3 regions of the Claveliimonas bilis genome follow, and region 3 is predicted to be linked to each of the others. Evidence: a T-box and tRNA genes for the amino acid it is inferred to sense, from the RefSeq annotation. Region 3 holds a T-box; the other regions hold tRNA genes.
What was found. The T-box of region 3 lies ahead of thrS (threonine--tRNA ligase). A T-box ahead of a tRNA ligase gene usually reads a tRNA of that ligase, here a tRNA-Thr.
Positions count from the first base shown of each region.

Region 1: it has a tRNA-Thr gene. The T-box ahead of thrS (threonine--tRNA ligase) is inferred to sense a tRNA for this amino acid. The anticodon was not compared.
Region 2: it has a tRNA-Thr gene. The T-box ahead of thrS (threonine--tRNA ligase) is inferred to sense a tRNA for this amino acid. The anticodon was not compared.

Region 1 covers NZ_AP027742.1:897,050-901,721, reverse strand. The annotation lists gene R2J37_RS04370 (NUDIX domain-containing protein) at 1-771, opposite strand, end outside; gene R2J37_RS04365 (aldo/keto reductase) at 790-1,359, opposite strand; tRNA gene R2J37_RS04360 (tRNA-Leu) at 1,629-1,714, opposite strand; tRNA gene R2J37_RS04355 (tRNA-Val) at 1,736-1,808, opposite strand; tRNA gene R2J37_RS04350 (tRNA-Asp) at 1,814-1,887, opposite strand; tRNA gene R2J37_RS04345 (tRNA-Ile) at 1,944-2,017, opposite strand; tRNA gene R2J37_RS04340 (tRNA-Thr) at 2,044-2,116, opposite strand; tRNA gene R2J37_RS04335 (tRNA-Glu) at 2,163-2,234, opposite strand; gene R2J37_RS04330 (CdaR family transcriptional regulator) at 2,493-3,626, shown strand; gene R2J37_RS04325 (glycerate kinase family protein) at 3,757-4,672, shown strand, end outside.
Region 2 covers NZ_AP027742.1:101,711-106,382, reverse strand. The annotation lists rRNA gene R2J37_RS00435 (23S ribosomal RNA) at 1-1,675, shown strand, start outside; tRNA gene R2J37_RS00430 (tRNA-Asp) at 1,764-1,837, shown strand; tRNA gene R2J37_RS00425 (tRNA-Val) at 1,845-1,917, shown strand; tRNA gene R2J37_RS00420 (tRNA-Tyr) at 1,924-2,005, shown strand; tRNA gene R2J37_RS00415 (tRNA-Thr) at 2,067-2,139, shown strand; tRNA gene R2J37_RS00410 (tRNA-Met) at 2,169-2,242, shown strand; tRNA gene R2J37_RS00405 (tRNA-Phe) at 2,247-2,319, shown strand; tRNA gene R2J37_RS00400 (tRNA-Lys) at 2,352-2,424, shown strand; gene R2J37_RS15250 (hypothetical protein) at 2,614-2,709, shown strand; gene R2J37_RS00395 (sodium-dependent transporter) at 2,811-4,265, opposite strand; gene R2J37_RS00390 (transposase) at 4,505-4,672, shown strand, end outside.
Region 3 covers NZ_AP027742.1:2,176,988-2,181,659, forward strand. The annotation lists gene R2J37_RS10630 (NAD(P)/FAD-dependent oxidoreductase) at 1-339, shown strand, start outside; gene R2J37_RS10635 (hypothetical protein) at 459-659, shown strand; gene thrS (threonine--tRNA ligase) at 903-2,654, opposite strand; T-box leader at 2,855-3,081, opposite strand; gene R2J37_RS10645 (DNA-3-methyladenine glycosylase I) at 3,221-3,820, opposite strand; gene R2J37_RS10650 (peptidoglycan recognition protein family protein) at 3,835-4,524, opposite strand; gene R2J37_RS10655 (aldose epimerase family protein) at 4,618-4,672, opposite strand, start outside.

The DNA.
Region 1 (4,672 bases), 1.3 Mb from region 3:
ACTTACACTGCTTCCGATCCGTGAAAGCATTTTGGGCTCATATCCTCTTCGGTTGTATTCACAGTCCACAGATAAATCCGTCAGAATCTGACTGCGCTCCAGAATCTCCTGAAGATAATGTCCAAAACGAAAAACAATACTCCTCTCTGCCACATGACGTCCTTCTTCCTCTGTTTCCGGTCTGTCAAGTATCAAATATCGGTCCTTTTCATACAGCTTATGCACAGCCTCTTCCAGGATCTTACGGACTTCTTCCTGCCCGGTCTTTCGCTCATCCGTCTTTCCCTTTCCGATCTTCTTAAGATATCTTTCGACAAAGGATTTCGCAAGAGAATCCGGCTTCACTGCTTCCAATACTTCTTCTACCGCAAACCACTGTGCCCGATCCACTTCATCCGTCAGAGAAAAATCTTCACTTTCTGCTGTCACTGCATAATTATGTATTAATGTATTGGTCTTTTCAAAATATTCATTATCATTATAGATATAACTGGAAATTTTAAGATTGACCTCTTCTTCTATCTCCCGAAGCAGCGCCTGCTTTGCATTTTCTCCTTTGCTGATATACCCGGCAACCAGAATATTATCTTTTTTTCCATACTGCTGAATCAGAAGAATCTTCGTTTTATCCGGGTTAAATATAATCGCCGATATGGCGCTGTTAAACATAGGAAACCTGAATGTTTGACACGCGTCACAGTATGGAATCATTCCATCTGTCCCGCATTCCTTCATAGTCAGTCTTCCTCCGCATTCCTCACAGTAGTTCAATATACTCGCTCTCCTTTTTTACTGTCTGTTCTCAAATTGGTCAGATACCATCTCCAGCAGCTCTCTGATCTTCAAATGCTGCGGACAGACCTCCTCACATTTTCCGCATTTAATACAGTCGGAAGCTTTTGCCCTGTCCTTTGTATGTATTTCATAATACCAACTGCTGTTCCAATCCTGATAAATTTTCTGCGTGTTCATTGCAGCAAACATCTCCGGGATCGGGATTCCCATCGGACATCCGGAAATACAGTAGCGGCAGGCTGTACAGGGAATCAGATTCATTCTGCGGAAAATTTCCTGAACTTTTTGAACTGCAGCCAGTTCCCTTTCATCGAGGGGCTGAAAATCTTTCATATAGCTGATATTATCCTCAAGCTGTTCCATTGTACCCATACCGGATAACACCATCATGATCCCGTCAAAGCCGGCTGCGAACCGGATCGCATAGCTGGCGTGGGACCCTCCCTTCAGATCATCCAGAACTCTCCCCGCTTCCTTCGGCAGGTTAACCAGGTTACCGCCTTTGACCGGCTCCATAACAATGACCGGCTTATTATGGCGGACACAGACCTCATAGCACTTCATCGCCCTTCATCGGCAGGCGCATACATCCAAAACCGAAATTCTTTTTCACCTTTTCAAAATATGCCATGCTCTTCCCTCCTGTCAAAAAGTTACTCTGTCCTTATTATATCGAGTTTAAAGCAGGGAATCAATTGTCTGCGATCATGGAACCTTGAATATAATTCTCTCTGACGCTGACCTTACATTAGAACTATGATAAATAAAACTTTTTAATGCAAAAAAATAAGAGAAACGCTGCAAATCCAACATTTCTCCTACTCTTATCCACATGCCGCAGACCGGAATCGAACCGGTACGGGAGGTTAGTCCCGCAGGATTTTAAGTCCTGTGCGTCTGCCAGTTCCGCCACTGCGGCATATCTCAATAATGAGATAAGTGGGACCTATAGGGCTCGAACCTATGACCCTCTGCTTGTAAGGCAGATGCTCTCCCAGCTGAGCTAAGATCCCACAGACGACCCAGAAGAGACTCGAACTCTCGACCTCCGCCGTGACAGGGCGGCGCTCTAACCAACTGAGCCACTGGGCCTTATTACTATAATATTATTATAAACATTCCGTACCATTTTCAGGTACTTCATGCAATGGACCTTCGGGGACTCGAACCCAGGACCGACCGGTTATGAGCCGGTTGCTCTAACCAACTGAGCTAAAGGTCCAAATTATCAGTCCCTTTGAGGACTAAAGCCGATGATCGGACTCGAACCGATAACCTGCTGATTACAAATCAGCTGCTCTGCCAATTGAGCCACATCGGCATTATCTTGGAAATTACACCATATCAATTTGTCTGATATTGGTAAGTGACTCCACCGGGAATCGAACCCGGGTTACCGCCGTGAAAGGGCGATGTCTTAACCGCTTGACCATGGAGCCATATCCAGTCTCTTCTGTTCTTTAAATGCGGAACATCAGTTGACCGAGTAATATAATATCATATACGAACCTGTTTGGCAAGCTTTTTTTCGAAAACTTTGAATGAAAATTTAAATTCCATTTTTTAGTCATAGACCTTTCTTTTTCCTCTACTATATGAATACTTGCTTTTCGTTCTTTCACACCTTAATAACATTGACATTCCCCCATAATCATGTTACATATAACATAATTCTATATAGCAGGAGTATATTTAATATGATCAATAAAACAACCGCACAGCAGATTGTAGACACTGTCAAAGATGTCTGCGGACATGATATTAACTTTATTAATGAAAAGGGGCTTATTCTTGCCAGCACAAATCCCTCCCGGATCGGAACTTTCCATGAAGGAGGACAAAAAGTAATCTCCGCTGGCACTACTCTGGAAGTTTTTGAATCCGATACCCTTCTTGGAACCCAAAAAGGAGTGAATATCCCTGTATATCACAAAGGTTCTTTAGCTGCTGTAATCGGAATCAGCGGAAATCCACAGGAGGTAAGGATTTATGCTCACTTAGCGGAGCGTATTACTCTGCTGCTCATCCGTGAGCAGGAACTAAACGCCGCTTCACGGACACTTGCCGAGAAAAAAAATCATCTTCTTCAGCTTCTGCTCTCCAATGACCGGGAACTGACAGCTCGCCTGTCAGAAGAGCTCAAAGCTTTCCATATTAATCCCAGGACGCCAAAGCGGATTTTTCTTATGGAGTTCAAAGCTTCTTCAGCTCCGGAAAGTATTTCTTCTTTGGAGACTGATATTTATCATTTTCTGGAAACGCTCCCGCAGTGTCTGTACAGCTACCAATATCCCCATACTTTCACAGTTCTGTTTGACTCCCCGGACTTAAAAGAGATAAAAGACAGACTTTCTTCCTTTGTGTCTTCCAGAAAAGAAAATCTTAAAGTCGGCATCGGAAGCGCCGAAGAGCTCCCGAAACTAGGCTCTTCTCTCTACACTGCAAAAACGGCTTTAAACACCCTTCGCTTCTCCGATCATCAGATTGCTTTATTTGATGAATTAAATCTGGAGATCCTTCTGGCAGATATTGATGAGGTACACAGAAGCAGTTTTCTCAAAAAAGCTCTTCAGAATCTTTCTCCAGAGGATATTCAGCTTCTCCGGACATACTTTCAGGAAAACTGTTCTCTGCTTCACACATGCCAAAAGCTCTTTCTCCACAAAAATACGCTGCAGTATAAGCTGAACCGGATCCATCGCTTATGCGGCCTGAATCCCCGGAATTTTCATGATTCCGTGATTCTCTATCTCGCGGTAAAGCTTCTTGACATTCCCGGGGAAGAGCCCTTTGATGATACACCCCTGCATAACGATACTATTCTTCTATGACATACATCTTATATTTCATTTTTTGTTACTTATAACATATTTTTTTCTTTTTTTGTTATAAAATATATTTTTTTGCCCGTTCCTTCATGCTAAACTTGTATAAAAGAATATGAAAAACGGAGGAGACTTTATGAAAATTGTAACTGCCATTGATTCATTTAAAGGAAGTTTGTCTTCCATGGAAGCCGGAACTGCCGCAAAAGAGGGAATCCTTCTTGCTGATCCGGAAGCTGAAGTCGTTGTAAAGCCGCTTGCCGACGGGGGCGAAGGAACTACCGATGCACTGATCGAAGGTATGAATGGACAGAGAATTGACCTCACCGTTACCGGACCTATGAGAAAGCCTCAATCCTGTTATTACGGCTATCTGGCAGATTCCAATACTGCAATTATTGAAATGGCCTCTGCAGCCGGAATCACTCTTGTAAGCAGAGAAGAACGCAATCCTATGCTGGCGACAACCTACGGCGTCGGGGAAATGATCTTGCATGCAATAGGAAAAGGATGCCGCAATTTTATTATCGGTATCGGAGGAAGTCTCACAAATGATTGCGGAATCGGTATGCTGAAAGCTCTTGGATTTGAGTTTTGGGATGAAAACGGTATGGATGCCGGTGAAGGCGGACAGGCTCTTGCCAAGGTTGCTTCTATCCGCACTGAAAACAAGAACCCTCTTTTAGAGGGATGTCATTTTCAGATCGCATGTGACGTCACAAATCCTTTATGCGGAGAAAACGGGGCTACCTATATTTACGGACCGCAAAAAGGTGTGACCGATGAGATGAAAGAAGGACTGGATAAAGACATGGCTCATTTTGCCGCTGTCGTTTCTTCTTCTCTGAAATGCGATTATATAAACTATCCCGGAGCCGGGGCTGCCGGAGGCCTTGGTTTTGCATTCCTTTCATTCCTGAATGCACAGCTTTCTCCCGGAATTGACCTCATTCTTGATGCAGTAGGGCTTGAAGAGGAATTAAAAGACGCTGATATCGTCATTACCGGAGAAGGCAGACTGGATCATCAGACTGCCATGGGAAAAGCACCTG
Region 2 (4,672 bases), 1.0 Mb from region 3:
GGTAGAGGAGCATTGCATACGGGAAGAAGCAGTACCGGAAGGAGCTGTGGACTGTATGGAAGAGAGAATGCCGGAATGAGTAGCGAGAGGAAGGTGAGAATCCTTCCGGCCGAATATCCAAGGTTTCCAGAGTAAAGCTGATCTGCTCTGGGTAAGTCGGGACCTAAGGCGAGGCCGAGAGGCGTAGCCGATGGACAACAGGTTGAGATTCCTGTACTACGATATGACAGAACTGTGGGGACGCAGAAAGAGAGCACTACCGGGAATGGAGAGACCGGGGCAAGCGAGGTAGGAGGCAGGTAGGCAAATCCGCCTGCCAATCTGAAGACGTGATGCATACCGAACTAAGAGTAGGGAAATGTGTGAGCTGGCTGCCAAGAAAAGCCGCTATTGTTCATATCGTACCCGTACCGTAAACCGACACAGGTAGATGAGGAGAGAATCCTAAGGCCGACGGGAGAAGCATTGTTAAGGAACTCGGCAAAATGACTCCGTAACTTCGGGAGAAGGAGTGCCTGGGAGACCAGGCCGCAGAGAATTGGCCCAAGCAACTGTTTAGCAAAAACACAGGTCTATGCGAAACCGAAAGGTGAGGTATATGGGCTGACGCCTGCCCGGTGCTGGAAGGTTAAGGGGAGAGGTTAGCGCAAGCGAAGCTTTGAACTTAAGCCCCAGTAAACGGCGGCCGTAACTATAACGGTCCTAAGGTAGCGAAATTCCTTGTCGGGTAAGTTCCGACCCGCACGAAAGGCGTAATGATTTGGGCACTGTCTCGACAATGCACCCGGTGAAATTGAAATACCAGTGAAGATGCTGGTTACCTGCGCCAGGACGGAAAGACCCCATGGAGCTTTACTCCAGCTTGATACTGGGATTCGGTATTGCATGTACAGGATAGGTGGGAGGCTAGGAAGAGAAGACGCCAGTCTTTTTGGAGCCGCTGTTGGGATACCACCCTTGCAGTGCTGGGTTTCTAACCTGCAGCCGTGATCCGGCTGGGGGACAATGTCAGGTGGGGAGTTTGACTGGGGCGGTCGCCTCCGAAAGGGTATCGGAGGCGCTCAAAGGTTCCCTCAGAATGGTCGGAAACCATTCGAAGAGTGCAAAGGCAGAAGGGAGCTTGACTGCGACACCGACGGGTGGAGCAGGTACGAAAGTAGGACTTAGTGATCCGGTGGTATAAAGTGGGATTGCCATCGCTCAACGGATAAAAGCTACCCTGGGGATAACAGGCTTATCACTCCCAAGAGTTCACATCGACGGAGTGGTTTGGCACCTCGATGTCGGCTCATCGCATCCTGGGGATGAAGTAGGTCCCAAGGGTTGGGCTGTTCGCCCATTAAAGCGGTACGCGAGCTGGGTTCAGAACGTCGTGAGACAGTTCGGTCCCTATCCGGCGTGGGCGTAGGATATTTGAGAGGAGCTGTCCTTAGTACGAGAGGACCGGGATGGACTGGCCGCTGGTGTATCTGTTGGTTTACCAAGGCCATGGCAGAGTAGCCAAGCCGGGAAGGGATAAACGCTGAAGGCATCTAAGCGTGAAGCCCCCCTCAAGATGAGATATCCCTACGATAAGTAGTAAGACCCCTTGAAGACGACGAGGTAGATAGGGCAGAGGTGGAAGTGTGGTAACACATGGAGCTGACTGTTACTAATCGGTCGAGGGCATAACCAAGGAAGGTTCAAAAAGGCTGGAAGATGGATAGATTTCTTGTATGTGGTTTTGAAGGTACATAATAATCAGTTATGTATTACTTCAATATGGCCCAGTGGCTCAGTTGGTTAGAGCGCCGCCCTGTCACGGCGGAGGTCGAGAGTTCGAGTCTCTTCTGGGTCGTTTATATGGGATCTTAGCTCAGCTGGGAGAGCATCTGCCTTACAAGCAGAGGGTCATAGGTTCGAGCCCTATAGGTCCCATATTATGGATGGATTCCCGAGTGGCCAAAGGGGGCAGACTGTAAATCTGTTGGCAACGCCTTCGAAGGTTCGAATCCTTCTCCATCCATTAGCCGATTAAGTTCTTGAGAGATAAGAATCGGCGGAGAAGCAAGCAATACTTGCAATAAGCCGATGTGGCTCAATTGGCAGAGCAGCTGATTTGTAATCAGCAGGTTATCGGTTCGAGTCCGATCATCGGCTTTTCAATCCAAATATTTGTTAAATACTGACGCGGGGTGGAGCAGTCTGGAAGCTCGTCGGGCTCATAACCCGAAGGTCGTAGGTTCAAATCCTGCCCCCGCAATTTTGCCCAGATAGCTCAGTCGGTAGAGCAGAGGACTGAAAATCCTCGTGTCGCTGGTTCGATTCCGGCTCTGGGCACTTTCTTTTCTTCAAAACTTTTAGGTAAATAGGGGCGTGTAGCTCAGGTGGTAGAGCACTTGACTTTTAATCAAGTTGTCCGGGGTTCGAATCCCCGCACGCTCATTATTGAAAATAACGGAAAGCCATGTAATTGGCTCTCCGTTATTTTTTTGAGATTTTCAAAGTAAAGGATTCTTTAGAAGTAATACTTTTTAGAAATGATACTCTTTAGAAATACCCAGCTTTCTTCTAAATTCAGCAGTTGCATTTTCCAGATGAAATTCCTCAAGTGCACCCAAAGTAGAATATTATTTGAGCGATATAGGGGAGCAGTTTCTTCCTGTATTAGATACTTTAGAAGATTGGGGAAAACAATATATTCAGTATATGAATGAAACAGAAGTTTAAAGATATTTACATTTTTACCCGGGGTATTTCGCAGTTTTACCCATGGATATATGTAACTGGGGACGTAGTAAATTTTAACTTTACTACGTCCCCAGTACAATTTATCCTTTTTTCTTTACCATTCTTGCCTGTATAATCAGATACAGCGGATAGATCAGACAAAGCAGCGGAAGAAGATAATTTGCCGGAAAACCTAATTTTTCAATAAATCCTTGGATCAAAATAAAGATGATGATCAAAGGGAGAATATAGGTCAGGTAGCCTTTCGTCCATTTTGGAAGCTTCAGGCCCTTTCCGCTGTTTACTTCTGTATAGTAATTATCCCAATTCCATGCGTACCGGTTAGTACAGAATAAAAGGTATAAAAGAGATCCAAGCGGAAGAAGCGTATTGGATAAAATAAAGTCTTCCAGGTCCTGTACAGTTGTGCCGGGTCCAAAGGGCTGGAATCCGCTCCATAGATTGAATCCGAGAGCACATGGCAGGGAAAGTATAATGATTGCAATAATATTTACAATAACAGCTTTTTTACGTGTCCAGCCAAAATCAATGGCAAATGCGATAATATTCTCAAATACAGCAATGATTGTTGTAAGAGAAGCAAAAGCCAGGAATACGAAGAACAGGGAACCCCATACACGACCTCCGGCCATTTCGCTGAATGTCTGCGGCAATGTAACAAAGATCAGGCTCGGACCGCTTCCGGCATCCACATTGTAAGTGAAGCAGGCTGGGAAAATAACCAGTCCTGAGAAGAAGGCAACTGTTGTATCAAGGATTACTACATTCAGGCTTTCGGAAACGAGAGAGTGTTCTTTATCGATATAGCTTCCGAAAATTGCCAGTGCTCCGATTCCAAGACTCAAAGTAAAGAAAGACTGTCCCAATGCAGCAAATAAGATTTCTCCAAGGGAGTAATTTTCAAGAGCCGTTTTGAAATTAGGAATCAGATAGAAGGAAAGCCCTTCCTTTGCGCCTTCCAGGAAAAAACTGTGGATAACCAGTATGATCAGAATGAAGAACAGAAGTCCCATCATGTATTTCGATACTTTTTCCACACCGCCTTTCAAGCCGCGTGAACAGATTAAAAATCCTACAATTGTTACAACCAGCATCCAGCTTATCTGCTGTACGGGATCTGCAAGAAATTCACTGAAAGTAGTTTCTACTTGTGCGGTGTTTAACCCGGTCATCTGACCGGAGGCCATTTTGTAAAAATAAGCCAATGTCCAGCCGCCGACAGTTGTGTAAAACATCATAAGCATATAGTTTCCAATAAGCGGAACCAGCTTGGTAAGGTGCCATTTTGTTCCTGCAGGTTCCAGAACCTCAAAAGATTTGGCTGCAGATTTTTGTGAAGCCCGCCCGACAGAAAATTCCATTGTCATAATAGGAAGTCCCAGTATTGCCAGGAAGATCAGATAAATAATGACAAAGGCAGCTCCTCCGTACTGTCCTGTAATATAGGGGAAGCGCCATACGTTTCCAAGTCCGATGGCACATCCGGCGCTGATAAGGACAAAGCCGAGCCGGGAAGAAAACTTTTCTCTTTTCATTTTTATTTAACCTCATTTTCTACACTCTCATCCTTTCTATTCTAAGGAATAGTATATGCCTTGTCAATCAGAGAATATCTTGAGTTTCCGCAGAATTATCCCCTAAGACAAATATGCTGCGTTTTGTTATCCACAACTTTCAAAAAATGTCCAAAATATAAGGAATCCTGTTCCTTTTTGATGTAAAATTAAGCTACCAAACAAAAACTTTACTAAACAAAAAAGAAAGGGGATTCCTTATGGCTAATTCTACATCAACTACTTATCGTTTGAAAAGAAAAATTTTGACTTTTACTAATAAAATCTCCCGCAGACTTTCGAAACCAGACCGAAAGTTCACAGCAGATATGGTTTATGGCATTCTGGCATCCAGAAGCTGCCTGCTCACTGATATTTCCGACCAGCTT
Region 3 (4,672 bases):
AACGGGCTGGACGCTTCTTCTACTTCCAGCATGAAAGAATGCATGGAAAAACATCAGGTAACACAGCTTGTCAACACTGCTCTTCAGAAAGTAAATCCTCACTCCTTCATTGTGAAAAGAGATGGAAAGGAGGAGGAACTTCCCTTTGATTATGGTTTTGTATGCCTCGGCATGAAAGCTTATGCGCCTCTGTGGGATGAGATTGTAGAAGGATTCGACGGAGAAGACACCGAGATCCTCAACATCGGAGACTCTGTCCGTGCAAGACGCATCATCGACGGTACCGACGCCGGCCGCCACATGGTACTTGCCACATTAGACAGACTGCACTACCTGTAAGATTTGCATTTTTCATTCATCTGTATTACAATAGATCCATAATATTTTGACAGTGCTGCCTTGTCTGTAGGGCAGCGCTGCCATTATAGAAAAAGATATGAAAGAAAGGACCTTATCCCATGCCCAAAACATTAAATGAAGTTACAAAAGACGTCCAGCAGGTTCTCGCCTTAAACGATGACGGGAAAAGCATCAGCGAAATTTCTTCTCTGCTCGAACTGGACGAAACCTATATTTACAATATCCTGATTTCCAGACAGAGCTATGGCGAAGATCCGCAGACAGTTGCCAGAATGGTTATCATGGAAAATCCTATGTGAACTTAGGGAACAGATCTTCAAGCCTTCTGTAAATCTCCTGATAAAGTCTGAAATATTCCATATATCTTTTGTGATGAGCAGTACAGTACGTATCTGCTTTTTTTCTTTTTATCATTTGACTGACTGCTTCAGGGCAAAAAGAAGCAGGGACAATATCTTTTTCAGATACTATCCCCGCTTCTATCCTTCTTTCAGCGCTTGACGCTGTCTTTTACCTTCTTTTCCTCTTCTGCTGATTCAGCACTATTTATCTTCCAGCACTTTCGCGGTAAATTCCTCTACTTTCATGCTTCCAATGTCGCCTTCGTCTCTCTTACGGACTGACACTGCTTTCTCTTCTACCTCTTTCTCACCAACAATCAGCATGTATGGAACTTTTTCCATCTGAGCGCTGCGGATCTTGTATCCCAGCTTCTCATTTCTGTCATCAGTCTCTACGCGGATTCCCGCTGCTTTCAAAGAATCAGAAACTTCTTTTGCATAGTCTGCAAATTTCTCTGATACCGGAAGGATTTTCACCTGTACAGGCGCAAGCCAGGTCGGGAATTTCCCTGCATAATGTTCGATCAGGATACCGATGAAACGCTCAATGGATCCAAAGGCTACTCTGTGGATCATGATCGGACGGTGTTTCTCCCCGTCTGCTCCTGTATACTCCAGTTCAAATCTCTGTGGCATCTGGAAGTCGAGCTGAATTGTTCCGCACTGCCATGTCCTTCCGATAGAATCTTCCAGATGGAAGTCGATCTTCGGTCCATAGAACGCACCGTCTCCTTCATTTACCACATAATCAAGACCAAGATCTTCCAGTGCTCCACGGAGAGCATCTGTTGCCATCTCCCAGTCTGCGTCGCTTCCCATACTGTCTTCCGGTCTTGTAGAAAGCTCTACATGATATTTAAATCCGAATTTGGAATATACCTCATCAATCAGTCTTGCAACGCCTTTGATCTCGTCCTGGATTTGATCTTCTGTCATGAAAATATGGGCATCGTCCTGTGTGAAGCAGCGCACACGCATCAGGCCGTGAAGCTGTCCGGATTTTTCATGACGGTGAACCAATCCCAGCTCACCAACCCGCATCGGGAGATCTTTATAAGAACGCGGCTCTACTTTATATACCAGCATTCCGCCCGGGCAGTTCATTGGTTTTACTGCATAATCTTCCTCGTCAATGACTGTGGTATACATGTTGTCTTTGTAGTGATCCCAGTGTCCTGAATTTTCCCACAGATGACGGCTTAAAATGATAGGAGTGGAAATCTCCACATATCCTTCTCTTGTATGGAGTTCTCTCCAGTAATCGATCAGAAGGTTTTTAAGAACCATTCCTTTCGGAAGGAAGAATGGAAATCCCGGACCCTCCTCCATGATGGCAAACAGTCCAAGCTCTTTTCCAAGCTTTCTGTGGTCTCTCTTTTTTGCCTCTTCCATACGTTTCAGGTATTCGTCCAGCTCCGCTGCTTTCGGGAAGGATGTACCGTAAATTCTTGTCAGCATCTGATTGTGCTCATCACCATGCCAGTATGCTCCTGCCACACTCTGGAGCTTAAATGCTTTCACAACACTTGTGTTGGAAACATGAGGTCCTGCACACAGGTCTACGAATTCTCCCTGTCTGTAGAGGCTGATCTCTTCTCCTTCCGGCAGCTCTTCTATCAGTTCCACCTTATAAGGTTCATTTCTCTCCTCCATCAGTTTGAGAGCTTCTTCTCTGCTGACGCTGCTTCTCTCAAGAGGAAGGGCTTCCTTTACAATCTTTCTCATTTCCTTTTCTACATCTGCCAGATTTTCAGATGTAAACGGAAAACTAAATTCAAAATCATAGTAAAATCCGTCCTTGATGGCCGGCCCGATAGCACATTTCGTATCAGGATAGAGCCGTTTTACCGCCTGTGCCAGAATATGGGATGTAGTGTGACGAAACGCCTCCTGCCCGATCTCATCCGTAAATGCCATTTCCTGAACAGATCCGTCTTTCATGCTTACTTTCATATCTTTTCTCCTTTCTTTTTCAAAACCCTGCATTGAAGAACAAAGAGTTCCGCAAGAGGAACTCTCGCGCCGAGCGCGGTCGCTTTAACGGCAACTTCCACTTCGCGCGAGTGCGCATCCCGCGGAGCGTTTTATTCGATAGGGAACGGAGTTCCTATTGAATAAAAAAGCACCCCTGCCCGACAGCTTATGCTGCCTGTTGCAAGGGTGCGGTCTTTCGCACGGTTCCACCTTCATTTTTCACTTTGGTCTAAAAAACCTGTCCCCTTAACGCGGAGTTACGATGCTGCATACTGAAAGCTTCTGCTTCGTTGGGCAGCACAGCTCGGGAATGGTTTTCTGTCATCTTCTGCTATAAGAGGCTTCCACCAACTGCCCCTCTCTCTGGATAGTTCACATGCATACTCTTTTCCGTCTCTGCTTTTATCTTTTTAATTTTCACTGACTGACCAGCTATTTTTTATTATAACCATCTACATAGAAAAGTCAATCTTTTTCGCTTTTTCCATACAAAATCGAATGTCTTTTTCCTGCAAAGCCGAAGGAACACAACGACAAAACGCCTCTTATTCCTTATCGCGCCTTTTATGTACTGCATCAGACATTCCCGCAATTTCCTGATAACGAAAACAGGATTCCTGATGATCATTGATCATCCCGCAGGCCTGCAGATGAGAGTAAACTGTAATGGAGCCCATGTATTTCATCCCCCTTTTCTTCAGGTCAGCGCTCACCCTGTCAGATAATCCGTTTCTTGCAGGTATCTTGCCATCTTTATGTCCGGTGTAGAGATAGGTCTTTCCATCCGTAAAATGCCAGATATAGGCGCTGAAAGATCCCCATTCTTCTCTGATCTTCTGAAAACAGCGGGCATTATGTATAACAGCCTCAATTTTTCTTCTGGAGCGGATCATTCCTTCCGTGTTCATAATCCGCTCGATATCCTTTTCTTCATATTCTGCTACTTTTTCAAAATCAAATCCCTCAAAACATTTCCGGAAGATTTCCCTCTTCTGTATCATCATGTTCCAGTTGAGGCCGCACTGCATGACTTCCATCATAAGAAATTCAAACTGTTTTTGATCATCATGAAGCGGGACTCCCCACTCTTCATCATGATAACGGATCATTTTATCATTACATGTACACCATGGGCATCGGTTCATTCAGCATCCCCCTCTCAGGTCCGGTCTATAGCCGCCTGTACATCTTCCTTAAAATTACTCCAGGCATCTTCATTCTCCACAAAATACTTTGGACAGATCTTTCCTGTCACATCATAATGGCGTATGACATCCTCTGCGTCCAGCTGAAACTTCATACACAGCCAGGCACACAGCTGCACCAGGGAGTTGTAGGTTTCATCTGTAAACTCTCCTGTCTCATCCGGATGACAGCATTCAATGGAGACCGTATCTATATTTCTGGAATTAGAAGCATAGGCCACTTCCCATGTCGGAACGCACTGTACAACCTCCCCATCCAATCCTACAATAAAATTACTGCTGGCCTGAGTCTCATGGCTGTCTTTTAATCCCTCAAAATAATCCCTGTTTTCCATTGCTGTAGAACCGGGATTGGCTGTATAATGCACTACAATTCCTGTAATCCTATTTGTCTCTGCCCCCGGCCGGGAATATGGATTTACTGTCAGCAGCTCCACATCTATATCCGGCTTGCTGGCGTCGATCTCATCGCTTTGAAACTCTATGTACCCTCTGCCAAGCCATTCCGGTTTCAGAACTCTTATCCCGATCAAAGCGACCAGAAGGACAGCCAGGAAGATCATTCCTCTCTTCCAGTATTTTTTCATCTGCCTTTGATGCTGTGCTTTTGTCTTTCTCCTTTTTATATTTCTCGTTGTATTCATCTTCTCTTTCCCACACTTTTGCCATACTGTATATTCATTCTATCATATGCTGCGAAAAGAAATCTGAAGACTTACTTATCTTTTCCTGAAATTTTAAGAAACAACAGAAAAGCAATATCTTGTTTCTGTCTCATAAATTTCTCCTGCT